DNA from 2 places in the Streptomyces sp. NBC_01261 genome. Region 1 is predicted to be linked to the other one. Evidence: predicted binding sites of a transcription regulator. Region 1 holds the regulator's gene; the other holds the start of a gene.
The links. Region 1 encodes HrcA, which represses chaperone genes, less so after heat shock. Its sites were predicted from a motif close to TTNGCACTCNGNNNNNCNGAGTGCNAA; they were not measured.

Region 1 (10,048 bases):
AGCAGGTCGGATCGCCCTTGCACCAGATCGTCTTGGTGACCGTGACGGTCGGTCCCGGACCGTAGGTCAGCGTCGGATTCGGGTTGTTCACGGACGACGGCGTCGCCGCGTTGCAGTCGCCGAGCCCGGTGACGTGGAAGACCTGCCTGCCGCCGACCTTGGCGACCAGGTCACCGCGCACACACGCGCCGTCGACGGCCCGGGTGACCTTGCCGGTGACGGTGATGTCCCGGTTGTCGGTCGTCTGCCCCTGGCAGTCGACGCCGACGACCGTGGTCTCGGTCGGCGCGGGCGTCTTCCCGGGCGTGTAGGCCTTGTCGTCGCCGTAGTTGCCCGTGCAGGTCAGCCAGCGCACGCCCACGTGGTCCCGCTTGAGCTCCGCGGTCGCCGTCTTGTCGGTGGTGTACGCGACGGTCGCCGAGCTGAGATCACCGGGCTGGCACGCGACGGCCCCGCCCACCGTCACCACCGCGAGCCCCGCCACAGCGGCCACCCGCCGCCCGCGCGGCCGAAGCAGGTTCCGTCTCAACACCCTCATGGGCGGCAGCCTGTCACCGTCGGAGCGCGCGCGGAAGAGCGCATACGGCCACCCGCGCGCCGGGGGCGCATTTCCCCGGCGGACGGTCTCAGCCGCGCAGCAGGAGCCACTCCTGAAGCTCCACCACATTGCCCTCGGGGTCCTTGAGGTGGGCGACCCGCATCCGGTCCGTCATCGGCGCGGGCCCGTGCAGCAGCTCCGCACCCCGGGCGGTGATCTGCTCGCAGTACCCGTCCAGGTCGTCGACGCGCAGGACGACCAGCGAGCGGTGTCCGGTCGCCAAGTCCCCCAGTTCACGCAGGACTTGGGCCATCATCGCCCGGTCCTGAAGGGCGATCCCGGCGGACCCGATCGCGGGGCTGAACTTCTCGTACGGTCCCTCGGCCGTCCCCGACTGGGGCTTCAGGCCGAGGACTTCGGCGTAGAAGCGGTAGCAGGCGGCGAAGTCGGTGACGAGCAGTCGTACTTGGGCGAGTTCCACGGCGATCCCCCCTGGTTCAGGACCAGCGTCCGGTACGGCCCAGGAGCAGGGCGGTCGCCGCGGTCCCGGCCGTCGATGTACGCAGCACGCTACGCCCGAGCCGGTAGGCCTTCGCCCCCGCGTCCTCGAAGAGCGCCAACTCCTCGGGGGAGACGCCTCCTTCGGGGCCCACGACCAGCACGATCTCGCCCTCGGCGGGGAGTTCGGCGGTGGCCAGGGGCTCGCTGCCGTAGTCGCGGTCCTCGTGGAGGACGGCGGCGAAGTCGGCTTTGGCCAGAAGTGCCGCAACCTGTTTGCTCGTTGCCGCGTCCGCGACCTCGGGGAAGCGCAGCCGGCGGGACTGCTTGCCGGCCTCGCGTGCGGTGGCCCGCCACTTGGCGAGGGCCTTGAGACCCCGGTCGCCCTTCCACTGCGTGATGCAACGGGAGGCCGCCCAGGGGACGATCGCGTCGACGCCGGTCTCGGTCATCGTCTCCACGGCCAGCTCGCCGCGGTCGCCCTTGGGGAGGGCCTGGACGACGGTGATGCGGGGTTGCGGCGCGGGCTCCTCGCTGACGGACTCCAGGTCCATGACGACGAGCCGGTCCTTGCCTTCGGCCGCCCTGACGACACCCTCCATCCACCGGCCGCGTCCGTCGGTGAGGACGACGTCCTCACCGGCCCGCATCCGCCGCACGGAGACCGCGTGCCGCCCCTCGGGGCCGTCGAGGACGATCTCACCGCCGCTGAAATCCGGGATCTTCAGGGGGTCGAGGATGAACACCGGCGCGGTCATCGGAGGTCGCCCCCGGACGACAACGCTGTCCGGGCGGAGGCCAGTTCGGCGACCAGGACCTCGACCAGCCGGCCGGCGGGCAGCTCGCGGGCCATGCGGTGGCCCTGTCCGGCCCACAGGGCCATGCCCTGCGGGTCGCCGGACGCGGCGGCCTTCTTGCGCAGCGGGGAGGTCAGGTGGTGGATCTCCGGGTACGCGGCGGGGGCGTACGGGCCGTGCTCGCGCATGAAGCGGTTGACCAGGCCGCGGGCCGGGCGGCCGGAGAAGGCACGGGTCAACTCGGTACGCGTGAACAGGGGGTTGGTGAGCGCCTGCTTGTGCAGGATGTTCGCGCCGGACTCGGAGGTGGCGAGGAACGCCGTGCCGAGCTGGGCCGCGCTCGCGCCCGCCGCGAGGGCCGCGGCGATCTGGCTGCCGCGCATCAGACCGCCGGCGGCGACGATCGGGAGGTTCACGGTCTCGCGGATCTGGGCGACGAGGGAGAGCAGGCCGACGCCGGCGCCGTCGTTCTCCGGGAGGTCGCGGTGGGTGCCCTGGTGGCCGCCGGCCTCGACGCCCTGCGCGATCACCGCGTCGGCACCGGCCCGCTCGACGGCGAGGGCCTCCTCGACGGTGGTGACGGTGACGAGGGTGAAGGTGCCGGCCCGGCGCAGCGCGTCGAGTATCTCCGGGGTGGGGATGCCGAAGTGGAAGGAGGCCACCGGCACCGGGTTGTCGAGCAGGACGGACAGCTTGGCGTCGTAACCGTCCTCACGGCCGCTGTCCGGGTCGCCGAGTTCCGTGTCGTACCACGTGGCCTCGCCGGCCAGCTGGTGGGCGTAGACGTCGACCGCGGCCCGATAGGGCAACGCGGCGCCAGCCGCTCCGGTGGAGCCGGTGCTTGCACCGGGGTACTCCGGCTGCGGCATGAAGAGGTTCACACCGAAGGGGCGGGCCGTCAGGCTCCGCAACTGCTTGATCTCCTGGTACATGCCGTCGGCCGTTTTGTACCCGGCGGCGAGGAATCCCAGCCCGCCGGCCTCGGCCACGGCGGCCGCGAGGCGCGGTACGGAGACACCGCCCGCCATCGGGGCCTGCACGATCGGATGAGGGAAGAGATCGGTCAGTGCGGAGGACATGACGGCATGTTGTCACGTCCTCCGAACAAGTCCGAATCCGGCCTTGGCGCTGGCACATGCCATTGCTTTCAGCCGGTTCGGCGATGCGGGACGAGGCTGTTCGGAATGAAGAGAGGGTCCGGGGGCGGAAGCCCCCGGACCCTCTCAGCGACCGTTGAATGCGTCCTTGAGGCGCGAGAACAGCCCCTGCTGACCCGGCTGGAACGTCCCCATGGGGCGCTCCTCGCCGCGCAGTTTCGCCAGTTCGCGGAGCAGACGTTCCTGCTCGACGTCCAGCTTGGTCGGGGTGGTGACCTCGACGTGCACGATGAGGTCGCCCCGGCCGCCGCCGCGCAGATGTGTGATGCCGCGGGTGTGCAGCGGGATCGACTGGCCGGACTGGGTGCCCGGGCGGATGTCGACCTCCTCCATGCCGTCCAGCGTCTCCAACGGCACCTTCGTGCCGAGGGACGCGGCTGTCATCGGGAGCGTGACCGTGCAGTGCAGGTCGTCGCCGCGGCGCTGGAACATCGCGTGCGGCAGCTCGTGGATCTCGACGTACAGGTCACCGGCGGGGCCGCCGCCGGGGCCGACCTCGCCCTCGCCCGCGAGCTGGATCCGCGTGCCGTTGTCCACACCCGCCGGGATCTTGACCGTGAGCGTGCGCCGCGAGCGGACGCGGCCGTCGCCGGCGCACTCCGGGCACGGCGTCGGCACGACCGTGCCGAAGCCCTGGCACTGCGGGCAGGGGCGGGACGTCATGACCTGGCCCAGGAAGGACCGGGTCACCTGCGAGACCTCACCGCGACCGCGACACATGTCACAGGTCTGCGCGGAGGTGCCGGGGGCCGCGCCCTCGCCGTTGCAGGTGTTGCAGACGACGGCCGTGTCGACCTGGATGTCCTTCGTGGTGCCGAAGGCCGCCTCGTCGAGCTCGATCTCCAGCCGGATCATGGCGTCCTGGCCACGGCGGGTGCGCGAGCGCGGTCCGCGCTGCGACGCCGTGCCGAAGAACGCGTCCATGATGTCGGAGAAGTTCCCGAAGCCACCGGCTCCGAAGCCCGCGCCCGCGCCGCCCGCCTGCGAGAGGGGGTCGCCGCCGAGGTCGTAGACCTGCTTCTTCTGCGGGTCCGAGAGCACCTCGTAAGCGGCGTTGATCTCCTTGAACCGCTCCTGGGTCTTCGGATCCGGATTCACGTCCGGGTGCAGCTCGCGCGCGAGCCTACGGAAGGCCTTCTTGATCTCATCCTGCGACGCGTCGCGACGCACGCCGAGAACGGCGTAGTAGTCCGTGGCCACTTAGGACTCCGCCAGGATCTGTCCGACGTACCGTGCCACTGCGCGTACCGCTCCCATCGTTCCCGGGTAATCCATGCGGGTCGGTCCGACCACGCCGAGCTTGGCGACTGCCTCGCCGCCCGAACCGTAGCCGACCGAGACCACGGAAGTGGAGTTGAGTCCCTCGTAGGCGTTCTCGTGACCGATCCGTACGGTCATGCCCGAATCCCCCGCCTCACCAAGCAACTTGAGGAGGACGACCTGCTCCTCCAGGGCTTCCAGGATGGGGCGGATGGTGAGGGGAAAGTCATGTCCGAAGCGGGTGAGATTGGCGGTGCCGCCGATCATCAGCCGCTCCTCGGTCTCCTCGACGAGGGTCTCCAGGAGGGTGGAGAGCACCGTCGCGACCGTGCCGCGGTCCTCGGCCTCGAAGGCCTCCGGCAGGTCCTGCACCAGCAGCGGCACGTCCGCGAAGCGGCGGGCCGCGATCCGGCTGTTGAGCCGCGCGCGGAGATCCGCGAGCGAACTCTCCCCGAAGGGCGCCGGGCAGTCGACCATGCGCTGCTCGACCCGCCCGGTGTCGGTGATCAGCACGAGCATCACGCGCGCGGGGGCCAGCGAGAGCAGCTCCACGTGCCGGACGGTCGAGCGGGTCAGCGAGGGGTACTGCACGACGGCGACCTGCCGGGTGAGCTGCGCGAGCAGCCGTACCGTACGGCCGACGACGTCGTCGAGGTCCACGGCACCGTCGAGGAAGTTCTGGATCGCCTTGCGCTCGGGGCCGGTCATCGGCTTGACGCCGGCGAGCTTGTCGACGAACAGCCGGTAGCCCTTGTCCGTCGGGATGCGCCCGGCACTGGTGTGCGGCTGGGCGATGTAGCCCTCGTCCTCCAGGGCCGCCATGTCGTTGCGCACGGTCGCCGGGGAGACTCCGAGGCTGTGCCGCTCGGTGAGCGCCTTGGACCCGACCGGCTCCTCGGTGCCGACATAGTCCTGGACGATGGCGCGCAGCACCTGAAGCCTGCGTTCGCTGAGCATCGCGCACACCTCCAGTTCTGGTCGCCGTCTTGGTGCCGGGCTGCCCTTTCCTGGCACTCTGTGCGCGCGAGTGCCAGCGTTCCCCGGCCCAGTGTACGACCGTGAGGTACACCCCGGGCAAGGCCGGTCCTGCGATGTCATGCCCTGAGTGCCCTCACCGTTAGCGTCGCCGTATGACGGTGACTTGGGAAGAGGCGGGGTGGGAGCGGCTGGCCGCGGGGGTGGGGCGGTGCCGGCTGCCTGGCTGGGACTGCACGGTCGGGCTGGTGATCGGCGGGGACTCGGCGCTGTTGATCGACGCGGGGTCGAGCCTGGCGGAGGGCGCGCGGTTGCGCGGGCAGGCGCAGGCGCTGGCCGGGCGCCGTGTGACCCATCTCGCGCTCACCCACGCCCATTTCGATCATGTCTTCGGGGCGGCGGTCTTTGCCGGGGCGACGGTTCTCGTGGCCGGGGGCCTGAGCGAGCTGTTCGAGCACGGTGGCGAGGAGTTGCGGGCCGACGCGGTGCGCAACGGGTTGGATCCGCGGGCGGCGGAGAACGCGGCGGACCTCCTCGTGTGCCCCAGTGAATACGTGTGGGGCCCCACGGTGCTCGAACTGGACGGCGGTCCGGAGGTCCGGTTGGTGGCGATGCGCGGACACACCGCCCACGATCTCGTGGTCGTGGTGCCGGGCGACCCGCCGGTCGTGTTCTGCGGCGACCTGGTCGAGGAGTCCGGCGAACCCCAGGCGGGCCCGGACGCGGTTCCGGGTCTCTGGCCCGCGGCGCTCGACCGGCTCCTCTCCCTGGGCGGGGAGGACGCGCTGTACGTGCCCGGTCACGGAGCGGTGGTGGACGCGGGGTTCGTGCGGGCCCAACGGGACGCGTTGGCAACGCGTTTCGGCGTGTCGTGACGGTGGTCGGCCCGGTTCTCCTATCGTCATCCGAATGCGCCAGTACTCCGCCGACCTGACCCCGCCGTGGAAGAAGCCCAAGCCGGCCCCCGAGGTCCCCGCGGAGCCGGGCCTGGTGGTCGAGGAGCCGGGCACCGGTTTCTGCGGCGCGGTGATCCGCTGCGAGGCCGGCACGGTCACCCTGGAGGACCGCTTCGGCAAACACCGGGTCTTCCCGATGGAGCCGCGCGGCTTCCTCCTGGAGGGCCGGGTGGTCACCCTGGTGAGGCCCGTGTCCAGTCCCCTGCGGCCCACTCGTACGGCATCCGGTTCGGTGGCCGTCCCCGGTGCACGCGCGCGCGTGGCCCGCGCCGGGCGGATCTACGTGGAGGGCCGGCACGACGCCGAACTCGTCGAGCGGGTGTGGGGCGACGACCTGCGCATCGAGGGCGTGGTCGTCGAGTACCTGGAGGGCGTCGACGACCTCCCGTCCATCGTCGCGGAGTTCGCCCCCGGCCCGGACGCCCGCCTCGGCATCCTGGTCGACCACCTGCTCCCCGGCACCAAGGAGTGGCGCATCGCCCAGTCCGTCACCAGCGAGCACGCGTTGGTCGTCGGCCACCCGTACATCGACATCTGGGAGGCCGTGAAACCGTCCTCCGTGGGCATCGCCGCGTGGCCCCGCGTCCCGCACGGTCAGGACTGGAAGACGGGCGTGTGCCGGTCCCTGGGTTGGCCGGAAAACACCGGTGCGGTGTGGCAGGCGATTCTGGCCAAGGTGGGGTCGTACAAGGATCTGGAACCGGAACTGCTGGGGCGGGTGGAGGAGTTGATCGACTTCGTCACGGCACCCGACGGCGGCTGACGGGTACTGACGGGTCGATCCGGTCAGTCGACCAGGTCCCGCACCACCGCGTCGGCCAGCAGTCGGCCGCGCAGGGTGAGCACGGCCCGCCCCTCGTCGTAGGGCCGCTGTTGCAGGAGTCCGTCCGTGAGGGCGCGGCGGGAGGCCTTGAGGCCGTCCTCGTGGAGCAGGTCCAGCGGGGCCCCCTCGCGCAGCCGTAGCTCCAGCAGGATGCGTTCCACCCGGCGGTCCTCCGCCGAGAGGATCTCCCGGCCGGCGCCCGGGGAGCGGCCCGCGGCCAGCGCCCCCGCGTACGCCCCCGGGTGCTTCACGTTCCACCAGCGGACGCCGCCCACGTGCGAGTGGGCTCCGGGGCCCGCGCCCCACCAGTCGGCGCCTCGCCAGTACAGCTCGTTGTGGAGACAACGGCCGGAATTCGACGTTGCCCAGTTGGACACCTCGTACCAGTCGAAGCCGGCCGCCGACATCACCTCGTCGGCGATGAGGTAGCGGTCGGCGTGGACGTCGTCGTCCGTCATGGGGACCTCGCCGCGGCGGATGCGGCGGGCGAGCTGGGTGCCCTCCTCGACGATCAGGGCGTAGGCGCTGACGTGGTCGGGGCCGGCGCCGAGGGCGGAGTCGAGGGAGGCGCGCCAGTCGTCGTCCGTCTCGCCGGGGGTGCCGTAGATCAGGTCGAGGTTGACGTGGTCGAAGCCGGCCGCGCGGGCCTCGGCGACGCAGGCCTCGGGGCGGCCGGGGGTGTGGGTGCGGTCGAGGACTTTCAGGACGTGCTGTTTCGCGCTCTGCATGCCGAAGGAGACGCGGTTGAAGCCGCCGTCCCGGAGGGCCGCGAGGTAGGCGGGGTCCACCGACTCCGGGTTCGCCTCCGTGCTGATCTCGGCGTCCGGTGCCAGGCCGAACTCGTCGCGGATCGCGCCCAGCATCCGTACGAGATCGCCCGCCGCGAGCAGCGTGGGGGTGCCGCCGCCGACGAAGACCGTGCGGACCGGGCGCGGGTCGTCGCCGAGGACCTTGCGGGCCAGCCGGACCTCGTCGATCAGGGTGTCCGCGTAGTTGTCGCGGGAGGCCAGCACTCCGCCCGTGCCGCGCAGCTCGGTCGCCGTGTAGGTGTTGAAGTCGCAGTAGCCGCAGCGGGTCGCGCAGTACGGGACGTGCAGATAGAACCCGAGGGGGCGGTCTACGGCCCCGGCGAGCGCCTGTGCGGGCAGTGAACCGTCTTCGGGGACGGGATCGCCGTCGGGGAGTGCGGAAGGCATGTCCTCCATTGTCCAGCACCGGTGCGGCCGGCCGCTCCGCCTATTGCGCCTGGAGCACCAGCAGCGCCATGTCGTCCTCCGGGGGACGGCCGCCGAACTCGTGGACGAGGCGTTTGATGCGCTCCGCGATCAGCTCGGCGTTCAGGCCCGCGCACCCCGCCAGCGCGGTCGAGAGGCCGTCGCCGTCGTCGAACTGGACCGACCCGGAGCGCCGCTCGGTCACCCCGTCCGTGACGCACAACAGGCTGTCGCCGGGCCGGAGTTCGAAGGTCTCGCTGGTGTACGTCACGTCCTCGACGACCCCGAGAAGGGTCTGCGGGCGGGCTGCCGTGCCGACGCTGCCGTCCGGGCCGAGGAGCAGCGGCAGCGGGTGTCCGGCGGAGGCGAGGGTGCAGCGGACGCCGCCGTCGAAGGGGACCAGCTCGCCGTAGAGGAGGGAGAGGAAGCGGGGGCCGTCGCCGACCGGCCCCGGCATGCCGCCCGCCGCCACCATCGCGTGGGCGGCGGCGTCGGCGGCCTCGGTGGCGTCGTCGAGGAGGAGTTGGTTGAGGCGGTCCAGGACGTCGGCGACGCCGTAGCCCTCGCGGGCGAGGAGCCGTAGCCAGGGGCGCGCGAGTCCGATGACCACGGCGGCCTCGGGGCCCTTGCCCTGGACGTCGCCGAGGGCGAAGCACCAGCGGCCGTCGCCGGCCGGGAACACGTCGTAGAAGTCGCCGCTGGGGCCGCCCTTGTCGCACGGTTCGTAGACGAGGGCGCTCTGCAGGCCGGGGATCTCGGCGACGGCGCCGGGCAGCAGGCCGCGCTGGAGGACGCGGCTGATGGTGGCCTGGCGGGCGTACTGGCGGGCCGCGCCGATCGCGAGCGCGACGCGGCGGCTGAGGTCCTCGACCAGGCCGGTGACCTCGTCGGGGAAGCGGGGCAGCCCGGACCGTCCGATGACCAGCGTGCCGAGCGGACGGCCGCCCGCGATCAGCCGGTACGACAGTGCCGCGCCGTGGGTGCCGTGCGGGCCCAGCGCGTCGGCGGGCCAGGGGTAGGACACGGGCCGCAGGGAGTCCGGCGGGCGGGGCGGGTCCTTCTCCAGGGCGCGGCGCAGTTCCTCGATGCGGTTCTCGCTGCCGTGCCAGACGCGGGCGAGGCGCGGACCGGCGCCGGCTCCGGCGCCCTCGCCCCAGCCTCCGCCGCGGCCCATCGCCTCGTCCTCCAGCCAGACGGCGCACCAGTCGGCCAGCCTCGGCACGATCAGCTGTCCGGCGAGCGCGGCGACGAGGTCCTCGTCGAGCTGTCCGGCGAGCAGGTCGGAGGCCTCGGCGAGGAAGGAGAGGGCGCCGCGGCCGAGCCAGTCCCGGTCGCGTTCGGCGCGCTGCGGTTCGGGGGCGAGGATCTCGGCCACGCGGAGGCCGCGCTCCCCGGCGCAGGTCTCCAACTCCTCTGCGGCCGGGGTGCCTTCGGCGGGCAGCCGGGCCCATACGGTCTTGACGCCGGTGCGGTAGGTGACGCCCCAGGCCTCGGCGAGGGTGGAGACGAGACGCAGGCCGCGGCCGAACTCCGGTGTCTCACAAGCCGGTTCGGCGCTGTTGTCGCGCGGGGCGCGGGAGGGGTGGTGGTCGGCGACCTCGACGACGATCGCGTCGGTGTCCTCAAGCCGGCACACCAGCTCGACGTCCGTGCCCGCGTGCACGACGGCGTTGGTGACGAGTTCGCTGACGACGACCATCGCGTCGTCGGCCAGCCGGTCGGTGAGCTTCTCGGTGCCGGGCAGGCCGAGTTCGGCCCATTCGCGGAGCGCGGCACGCACCAGGCCGCGGGCGGAACCGGGCGCGAGGGGGCTGCCGGAGAGCGTGGCGC
Region 2 (10,048 bases), 1.1 Mb from region 1:
ACGGCAAGCTCCACGAGGTCAAGGCGGACCTGAAGCGCGCCCTGGACCTGCTGGACGACAGCGTCAGCGGCGCCGCGCCCACCACCCGCTGCCCGGAGCATCCGAACGGCCCGGTCGACGCCGACGCCCCCGACCTCTGCCTGCTCTGCGAGACCCGCCGCCGCTCGGCCCGCCGCTCCGAGTTCAACGGCCCCGCCGTGCCCCGGCCCACCGACACCACACCGTCCCGCTACGGCGTCCGCGAGGACCGCCCGCAGGCCCAGCAGCGCTGGCTCCCCGAACTGTGGAACGGCCAGGCCTGGCAGCTCTGCGGCACCCCGCGCCGCGACCGCCACGAAGCCGAGCTGTACATCAACGCCGCCCGCCGCGGCTCCCGCCCGGCGATGGCGTACCGCCTCGTGCACGAGTTCACGGACTACGAGGTGCTCCGGGTCTGGGGCACACCGGTCCACGTGGACATCGAGCCGCTCGGGAATCTCTAGTACCCGTAGTACCCGTAGTACCCGTAGTCCGCACAACGCGAAGTCCCCGCCCCGCGCGATGCGGGACGGGGACTTCGTTCGGAGCGCCGGGCAGGCCTTGCACCTGCATCTCCCCGCAGGAAGCGGGACGTCTTTCCTTGGACCACCAACGCAGCACCAGCCGACCGGAGTTACGGCGACGGGCTCAAGATCCAGTATACCCCGCCAACGACCCCTAGGGCGCATGCCGTTCGACGACCGACCGAACCTGCTCCGCGTCCAACTGATACACCGTCTCGTGCGCCCGAGGATCCCGCGCGTGGAAGGTGTGGAACATCGGCCCGGTCTCCCCACCCAGCTCCACGAGCGAGGCCGAGGCGCCCCGCACGGCCCGCTCCGTGCCGTAGGCCGTCGTCAGATCCATCCGGTTGACGACACCGGGCGTGACCCACACCGGCGTCGCCTCCAGGAACCCGAAGAGCTGAAGGTGGAAGTGCCCGGTGAGCACGACCCGTACGTCACTCCCCCGGATCGCGTCCGCCAACTCCCCCGGATTCCGCAGCCCGAAGGCCCGCTGCATCGGCGTACCGAGGTTGATCGGCGGATGGTGAAAGGCAAGAACGGTCCCGAACTCGGCCGGAGTCCTCAACTCCTCCCCCAGCCAGTCCAGTTGGGCCCGGCTCAACGCCCCGTAAACCTCCCCCGGCACAAGCGAGTCGAGCGTGACGAACCGATACCCGCCGACGGTGCTGACGGCAGCGCACCCGAACTCCACCGGAAACACGGCGTCGGCAGCCACGTGCCCACTCCCGAGCACCTTCCCGAACGCCTCCCGCTCGTCATGGTTCCCGGTCGTATAGAAGACGGGCACCCCACCCATCACCCGGGCGAACCCACCCACCAACTCCCGCACGGCCGCATACGCCTCCACCGCCCCGTCGTTGGCGAGGTCCCCGGTGACGACGATCGCGTCCACCCCCCGCTGATGCCGCAACTCGGCAAGCATCAGCCGCAGGGAGTCGGTCGCGTTGATGCCGTGGCGGTTGGGGGCGTCGGTGCGTTCGAGATGGGTGTCGGACAGGTGCAGGATCCTCATGTGCGCGAACGCTAGCCCGAGTTGGGGGCGGCGGACAGGGGACGGGGCGCGGCCCCCAGGAACGCGCACCCCCATCCACCCGCACCCACAACTCAGCAGCTCAGCTGAGCGACTTCAGCGCCGCCGCGTCATAAGGCGCCAGCTCCTCCACCCGCCCGGCAAGGACCTTCGCAGCCCACTCCGGATCCTGAAGCAGCGCCCGCCCCACAGCCACCATGTCGAACTCGTCCCGCTCCAGGCTGTCGAGGAGGTCGTCGATGCCCTTGACCGGCGCGCCCTCACCCCGGAACCCCTTGAGGAAGTCGCCGTCGAGGCCGACCGAACCGACCGTGATGGTCTGCTTGCCGGTGAGCTTCTTGGTCCAGCCGGCGAGGTTGAGATCGGAGCCGGTGTCCTCGAACTCGGGGACCCAGTACCGACGGGTGGACGCGTGGAAGACATCGACTCCCGCCGCCGCGAGCGGAGTCAGGATCGCGTCCAGCTCCTCCGGGGTCTCGGCGAGACGGGCGCCGTAGACGTCCTGCTTCCACTGCGAGTAGCGGAAGATGATCGGGAACTCGGGAGAGACCGTCTCGCGGACCGCCGCCACGATCTCCGCCGCGAACTTCGTACGGGCGACCGCGTCACCGCCGTAGGCGTCCGTACGGCGGTTGGTGCCCGCGTACAGGAACTGGTCGAGGAGATAGCCGTGCGCGCCGTGCAGCTCGACCCCGTCGAAGCCGATCCGCTCCGCCGCGGCGGCCGCTTCGGCGAACGCGCCGATGACGTCGTCCAGGTCCCGCTGCGTCATGGCCGTACCGGTGACCTCGTCGCTGCCGATCCGCAGCCCGGAGGGGCCGACGGCGGGCGCGTCCGCGTACGGCGGCTGGCCCTGTTCGCGGACCATGCCGATGTGCCACAGCTGCGGCACGATGGTGCCGCCCGCCGCGTGCACTCCCTCGGCGACCTTCGCCCAGCCCGCGAGCTGCTCCTCGCCGTGGAAGCGCGGGATGTCGTCGCTCTGCCCGGCGGACTCGTGGCCGACGTACGTGCCCTCGGTCACGATGAGGCCCACGCCCGCGGCGGCGCGGCGGGCGTAGTAACCGACCACGTCCTCACCGGGGATGCCGCCCGGCGAGAACTGCCGGGTCATCGGCGCCATCACGATCCGGTTCGGGACGGTCAGGCCGTTGAGGGTGATCGGACGGCCGAGGATTTCGGCCGCTCGGGGGGCGGGGGCGGTCGTAGACACGTGTGGGGGCTCCTCGGGAGACCAGGCACCGGATATCGGGTACCAGCCGGTATGTGCGTATGCATCGATCATGCGTCAACGACAACCGTCCGGCCAAGACCTTCATTCCGGCCGTCCCGCACCGTGGCCTGTGATCCCGGACACCTGTGACTCCGAACACCGTGACCCCGGACATGCCCGAGGGCGGTACCCCCTGTCGGAACAGGAAGTACCGCCCTCGGTAAGACAGTTGATCAACCAGAGGTCGATCAGAAGTCCATGTCACCGCCCGGCATGCCGCCACCGGCGCCCGCGCCGGCACCGGCCTTCTCGGGCTTGTCGGCGATGACCGCCTCGGTGGTGAGGAAGAGCGCGGCGATGGACGCGGCGTTCTGCAGGGCAGAGCGCGTGACCTTCGCCGGGTCGATGATGCCCTCGGCAATCATGTCCACGTACTCACCGGTGGCGGCGTTGAGGCCGTGACCGATGGGCAGGTTGCGGACCTTCTCGACGACGACTCCGCCTTCGAGACCACCGTTGACGGCGATCTGCTTCAGCGGGGCCTCAAGGGCCAGCTTCACGATCGCGGCACCCGTGGCCTCGTCACCTTCGAGCTCAAGCTTCTCGAAGACGTGGCCCGCCTGGATGAGCGCGACGCCGCCACCGGCGACGATGCCCTCCTCGACGGCCGCCTTCGCGTTGCGAACGGCGTCCTCGATGCGGTGCTTGCGCTCCTTGAGCTCGACCTCGGTGGCCGCGCCCGCCTTGATGACGGCGACGCCGCCGGCGAGCTTGGCGAGGCGCTCCTGGAGCTTCTCGCGGTCGTAGTCCGAGTCGCTGTTCTCGATCTCGGCACGGATCTGGTTGACGCGACCGGCAACCTGGTCCGCCGAGCCCGAGCCGTCGACGATCGTCGTCTCGTCCTTGGTGATGACGACCTTGCGGGCGCGGCCGAGGAGATCCACGGTCGCGTTCTCCAGCTTGAGGCCGACCTCCTCGGAGATGACCTCGCCGCCCGTGAGGATGGCGATGTCGCCGAGCATGGCCTTGCGACGGTCACCGAAGCCCGGAGCCTTGACGGCGACGGACTTGAAGGTGCCGCGGATCTTGTTGACGACCAGCGTGGACAGGGCCTCGCCCTCGACGTCCTCGGCGATGATCAGCAGCGGCTTGCCCGACTGCATGACCTTCTCCAGGAGCGGGAGCAGGTCCTTGACGTTGGCGATCTTCGAGTTGGCGATCAGGATGTAGGGGTCGTCGAGGACGGCCTCCATACGCTCCATGTCGGTGGCGAAGTACGCGGAGATGTAGCCCTTGTCGAAGCGCATACCCTCGGTGAGCTCCAGCTCAAGACCGAAGGTCTGGGACTCCTCGACGGTGATGACGCCTTCCTTGCCGACCTTGTCCATCGCCTCGGCGATGAGCTCGCCGATCTGGGTGTCGGCGGCGGAGATGGAGGCCGTAGAAGCGATCTGCTCCTTGGTCTCCACGTCCTTGGCCTGCTCCAGCAGGGCACCGGAGACGGCCTCGACGGCCTTCTCGATACCGCGCTTGAGGGCCATCGGGTTGGCGCCCGCGGCTACGTTGCGCAGGCCTTCCTTGACGAGAGCCTGGGCGAGCACGGTCGCGGTGGTCGTACCGTCGCCGGCGACGTCGTCCGTCTTCTTGGCGACTTCCTTGACCAGCTCGGCGCCGATCTTCTCGTACGGGTCCTCCAGCTCGATCTCCTTGGCGATGGAGACACCATCGTTGGTGATCGTGGGGGCGCCCCACTTCTTCTCAAGGACGACGTTGCGGCCCTTGGGGCCGAGGGTGACCTTGACGGCGTCGGCGAGCTGGTTCATACCGCGCTCAAGGCCTCGCCGCGCCTCCTCGTCGAACGCGATGATCTTGGCCATGTGAAGTGGTCCTCCCGGACTGGGGTGGATTGCTCCGGACCGCGCTGGCGCCCGCGACGGACGGCTCGCCTGCCCCGTGGCTCCTTGCGCCACCTGGCCTGCGGGCCTCACCGACCCGATCCTTCGTTATCACTCTCACCTTCAGAGTGCTAACGCCAATGATTAGCACTCGGCATGGTCGAGTGCAAGCGGCTCCCAGGTTCTGGGCCTTCTTCCTCACGGGCGCGCGCGAGGGAAACACCAGGCACACCGGCCCTCCGGGCATGCCGAAGGGCTCGTACCCCAGGAGGTGACCCCCCAGGAGTACGAGCCCTTCGGTGAGGAACGAAGAACGTCGCTGCTGTTCGTCGGCGCGTGCTTCAGGTAGTCGCGAGCCGGACCATGTCCGCCTGCGGCCCCTTCTGACCCTGCGAGATCTCGAAATCGACCCGCTGACCCTCTTCCAGGGTGCGGTAGCCGTCCATCTGAATCGCGCTGTAGTGGACGAAAACATCCGCACCACCGTCGACCGCGATGAAGCCGTACCCCTTCTCCGCGTTGAACCATTTGACGGTGCCCTGAGCCATGCCTAACTCCCCTATTACTGGCCCTTGCACGGACCCGCACTTCGCGGATCCGGGTCAGACCTCACCCCCCACAGGATTGGGGGCGTGCGCCGGAACGCGTCGACCGCGGCCGAATGTATCCGTCCAACTGCCGTCTGCAACAGGTCAATCCGACGAGAATTCCGGGCAGGACCGGTCGGGAATATACGGAGAATTCGTCCGACTTTAGGGCAAGTCGGGCCCGATAAAGGGAACATAACGCGCAAAAGGAATGCACACTTTGGCTACTTCTCATCGCACGCGGAGCGGGTACTCATATGCGTCCGGCATGCGGAGTGGAGCGGGTTCCCCAACTGTACCCCGTTCAACCCTACAGAATTGCCCCCTCCGCTTCTCTCACGGAGGGGGCAATTCGATGAACTCTTGGTAATCGGCGTTACCGAGGGTAATTTCCGGGGACCTTCAGGCCCCCGCTCAGCCGCCGGCGACAGCCGGAATGATCGAGACGCCGGCCCCGTCCGGAGTGGCCGTCTCCAGCCCCTGCTCGAACCGCACATCGTCATCATTCACGTACACATTGACGAACCGCCGCAACTTGCCCTGATCGTCGAGCACGCGGGCGGAGATCCCGGTGTGGTTCTTCTCCAGGTCGCTGATGACCTCGGCGAGGGTCGCGCCCTCGGCGGTCACCTCGGCCTGCCCGCCGGTGTAGGTGCGGAGAATGGTAGGGATGCGGACACTAACGCTCACGATGAAACCTCCGGTCAGGTGATGCCCTCAGGGGCGCGGGAAACCGCGCGGCCAGCCCTCACGGGCCCGCAGTCAAAGAACGACGCTCAGGACCCGAGTCCAGCTTCCCTGAACGACTCAAGGTTCGGCCGGATCGTCGCGGTGAGCCCGGTACCGGCCACCGCATCCAACGTCTTGAGCCCGTCACCGGTGTTCAACACGACAGTGGTCAGCGTCGGATCCAGCAACCCGTTCTCGATCAGCTTCTTCGCCACACCGACGGTCACCCCACCCGCGGTCTCCGCGAAGATCCCCTCGGTCCGCGCCAGCAACTTGATCGCGTCGACGACCTGCTCATCGTTGACGTCCTCCACCGCCCCACCGGTCCGCCGGGCGATGTCCAGCACGTAGGGACCGTCCGCCGGGTTCCCGATGGCCAGCGACTTCGCGATCGTGTTCGGCTTCTGCGGCCTTACGACGTCGTGCCCGGCCTTGTAGGCGACGGAGACCGGCGAACACCCTTCCGCCTGCGCCCCGAAGATCTTGTACGGCTTGTCCTCGACGAGCCCGAGCTTGATCAGCTCCTGCAAGCCCTTGTCGATCTTCGTGAGCTGCGACCCGGAGGCGATGGGCACCACGAGCTGGTCCGGGAGCCGCCAACCGAGCTGCTCGCAGATCTCGTACGCGAGGGTCTTGGAGCCCTCCGCGTAGTACGGCCGCAGGTTGACGTTGACGAACCCCCAGCCCTCGCCGGCCGGGTCACCGATCAGCTCGGAGCAGAAGCGGTTCACGTCGTCGTAGTTGCCCTCGATGCCGACGAGCTCGCCGCCGTAGATCGCGGCCATGACGACCTTGCCCTGCTCCAGGTCGTGCGGAATGAACACGCAGGAACGGAAGCCGGCCCGGGCGGCGGCGGCACCGACGGCGCCCGCGAGGTTGCCGGTGGAGGAGCAGGAGAGGGTGGTGAAGTCGAACGCGCGGGCCGCTTCGATGGCCTGTGCCACGACGCGGTCCTTGAAGGAGTGCGTCGGGTTGCCGGAGTCGTCCTTGACGAACAACCTGCCCGCGTCCACGCCCAGTTCGCGGGCGAGGTTGTCGGCCTGGACGAGCTTGGTCCAGCCGGGGTTGATGTTCGGCTTGTCGGCCACGTCGGCGGGGACGGGCAGCAGGGGCGCGTAACGCCAGATGTTCGCGGGGCCCGCTTCGATCTGCTTGCGGAGCTCTTCGGTGTCGTAGGCCGAGAAGTCGTAGGCGATCTCCAGCGGGCCGAAACACTCCTCGCAGGCGAAGACCGGACCGAGCGGGACGCGGTGGCCGCACTCGCGGCAGGACAGCGCTACGGCGGGGCCGAGATCGACGGCGTCTACGGAGTTCGTGGTGCTTGCAACAGTCTGCGCAGCCATGGAGGCGAGGCCCTTTCCTCATCTTCCTCACGACGCATTTCGCCATGAGACGGATTTGGCACCTTCCCGAGCCGGGAGCCTCGCCACATCAACGTGACAAGACCGGCTGGAGGGTTGCCGGGGCTTCAACGGGCCGTATCCCTCTGCCCCTCTGGATGAGCGGTGTTCAGTTGTGTATGCGGTTGTGTCACTTGCGTGAGCGTTGACGGCCCCCGACATGCGATGGTCATCAGCGTTGTTCAAGACTGTAACCGAAGGCCAGGACAGTTGAGTGAGCCGTCCGAACCGCGAGACGAATCACCTACACAGGGTGATCGCCTCTCGCCGAGAGAACGCAGAGGAGCCGCGCAACGTGCTGAAAGAAGTCGAGCACTGGCTGAGCACCCGCTCCTGGTCCATGACCGACCGGCCGCTCCACAAGATCCTGGCCGCGAAGCACCGTACGGGCCAGTCGGTCTCCGTCGTGCTGCCCGCGCTCAACGAGGAAGCGACGGTGGGCGACATCGTCGCGATCATCCGTCACGACCTCATGCAGCAGGTCCCGCTCGTCGACGAGATCGTCGTCGTCGACTCCGGGTCCACCGACCGCACCTCCGAGGTGGCCGCCGCGGCGGGCGCCCGGGTCGTGCACCGGGACGACATCCTGCCCCGCATCCCCGCCGTGCCCGGCAAGGGCGAGGTGCTGTGGCGCTCGCTGCTGGTCACCAGCGGCGACATCGTCGCCTTCATCGACGCGGACCTGAAGGAGTTCTCCTCCGACTTCGTCACCGGGATCGTGGGCCCGCTGCTCACCGACCCCGGCGTCGACCTCGTCAAGGCGATGTACGACCGCCCGCTCGGCGGCGCGGCCGGCCAGGGCGGACGTGTCACCGAGCTGATGGCGCGCCCGCTGCTGAACATGCACTGGCCGCAGCTGGCCGGTTTCGTGCAGCCGCTCGGCGGCGAGTACGCGGCCCGCCGCTCGCTGCTGGAACAGCTGCCGTTCCCGGTCGGGTACGGCGTCGAACTGGGCATGCTCGTCGACGCGCTGCACCTGGTGGGGCTGGACGCCCTCGCCCAGGTCGACGTGGGCGTGCGCAAGCACCGCCACCAGGACGGTCAGGCCCTGGGGCGGATGGCCGCGCAGATCTACCGCACGGCTCAGCTGAGGCTGGCCCGAGGGCATCTGATCCGGCCGTCGCTCACCCAGTTCGAGCGGGGTCCGGACGGTTTCGAGCCGCGCACGTACTCCGTGGACACGGAGGAACGGCCGCCGATGGCGGACATCACCGAGTACCAGTCACGCAAGGTCGCATAACCGCACAGTTACAGACGCTCACGGACGGTCGTATACGGACTCGTACAGTCCGCCGACGGCCGTCCGTACGTTTGAGCGTTTCCGGGCCGGGCTAGGTTGTGGCGTATGGCTTCCACGGCTTCTACGCCTTCCACGCCCCCTCGCGGTGCTGCTCAGGTGCTCGTCGCGTCCAATCGCGGCCCCGTCTCGTACGAGGTGGGCGACGACGGTTCGCTGCGCGCCAGGCGGGGTGGCGGCGGCCTGGTGTCCGGGCTGTCGGCGATCGGCCCGGACGCGGGTGCGCTGTGGGTGTGCTCGGCGCTGTCCGACGGCGACCGCGAGGCCGTACGGCGCGGGGTCGGCGAGGACGGCGTACGGATGCTGGACATCCCGGCGGACGTGCACGCCGACGCGTACAACGGCATCGCCAACTCCGTGCTCTGGTTCGTCCACCACATGCTGTACCAGACCCCGCTGGAGCCGGTCTTCGACGCGGAGTTCCGGCGCCAGTGGGCGTCGTACGAGACGTACAACCGGGCGTTCGCGGAGGCGTTGGCCCAGGAGGCGGCGGAGGGTGCCGTCGCGATCGTGCAGGACTACCACCTGTGCCTGGTCCCGGGGATGCTGCGGGAGTTGAGGCCGGACCTGCGGATCGGCCACTTCTCGCACACGCCGTGGGCGCCGGCGGACTACTTCCGGATGCTGCCGGACGACATCCGGGAGCAACTGCTGACGGGCATGCTCGGCGCGGACCGCCTCGGCTTCCTCACCCACCGCTGGGCGGACGCGTTCGCGGCCTGTTGCACGGAGTTCGCCGGGGGCGTCGGTGACACCCTGATCGGCGTCCACGGCCTCGGCGCCGACGCCGACTTCCTGCGCGCCCGCTCGCACGAGCCGGACGTGGAGGAGCGGATCGTGGCCCTCCGCGAGGAGATCGGCGAGGGGCGCAGGACGATCGTCCGTGTCGACCGCACCGAGCTGTCCAAGAACATCGTGCGCGGACTCCTGGCGTACCGCCAACTCCTCGACGACCACCCGGAGTTGCTGGAACAGGTCGTCCACGTGGCGTTCGCCTACCCCTCGCGGCAGGACCTCGCCGTCTACCGCGACTACACCGCCGAGGTGCAGCGGGTGGCGGACGAGATCAACTCCCGCTACGGCACGCCCGGTTGGACCCCGGTGGTCCTCCATGTCAAGGACGACTTCGCCCGCTCCCTGGCCGCGTACCGCCTCGCCGACGTCGCCCTGGTGAACCCGATCCGCGACGGCATGAACCTCGTCGCCAAGGAGGTCCCCGTCGTCTCCGACGAGAGCTGCGTCCTGGTCCTCTCCCGGGAGGCGGGCGCCTACGAGGAGTTGGGCGAGGACGCGATCCCGGTCAACCCGTACGACGTGATCGGCACGGCCGCCGCGCTCCACGAGGCGTTGAC

Region 2: the regulator HrcA is predicted to act here: its motif matches at 4,828-4,854, upstream of groL (chaperonin GroEL).

Annotation. Positions count from the first base shown of each region.
Region 1 is NZ_CP108463.1:7,366,142-7,376,189, reverse strand. Features, by position in the region: gene OG226_RS32815 (hypothetical protein) at 1-538, opposite strand, end outside; gene OG226_RS32810 (VOC family protein) at 627-1,019, opposite strand; gene OG226_RS32805 (16S rRNA (uracil(1498)-N(3))-methyltransferase) at 1,036-1,794, opposite strand; gene OG226_RS32800 (nitronate monooxygenase) at 1,791-2,912, opposite strand; gene dnaJ (molecular chaperone DnaJ) at 3,057-4,190, opposite strand; gene hrcA (heat-inducible transcriptional repressor HrcA) at 4,191-5,207, opposite strand; gene OG226_RS32785 (MBL fold metallo-hydrolase) at 5,381-6,100, shown strand; gene OG226_RS32780 (DUF3097 domain-containing protein) at 6,135-6,944, shown strand; gene hemW (radical SAM family heme chaperone HemW) at 6,968-8,200, opposite strand; gene OG226_RS32770 (SpoIIE family protein phosphatase) at 8,241-10,048, opposite strand, start outside.
Region 2 is NZ_CP108463.1:6,296,741-6,306,788, reverse strand. Features, by position in the region: gene OG226_RS28100 (hypothetical protein) at 1-482, shown strand, start outside; gene OG226_RS28095 (metallophosphoesterase family protein) at 697-1,557, opposite strand; gene OG226_RS28090 (NADH:flavin oxidoreductase) at 1,658-2,788, opposite strand; gene groL (chaperonin GroEL) at 3,037-4,665, opposite strand; gene OG226_RS28080 (cold-shock protein) at 5,025-5,231, opposite strand; gene OG226_RS28075 (MoaD/ThiS family protein) at 5,685-5,960, opposite strand; gene thrC (threonine synthase) at 6,047-7,342, opposite strand; SAM riboswitch class I at 7,358-7,504, opposite strand; gene OG226_RS28065 (glucosyl-3-phosphoglycerate synthase) at 7,695-8,639, shown strand; gene OG226_RS28060 (alpha,alpha-trehalose-phosphate synthase (UDP-forming)) at 8,745-10,048, shown strand, end outside.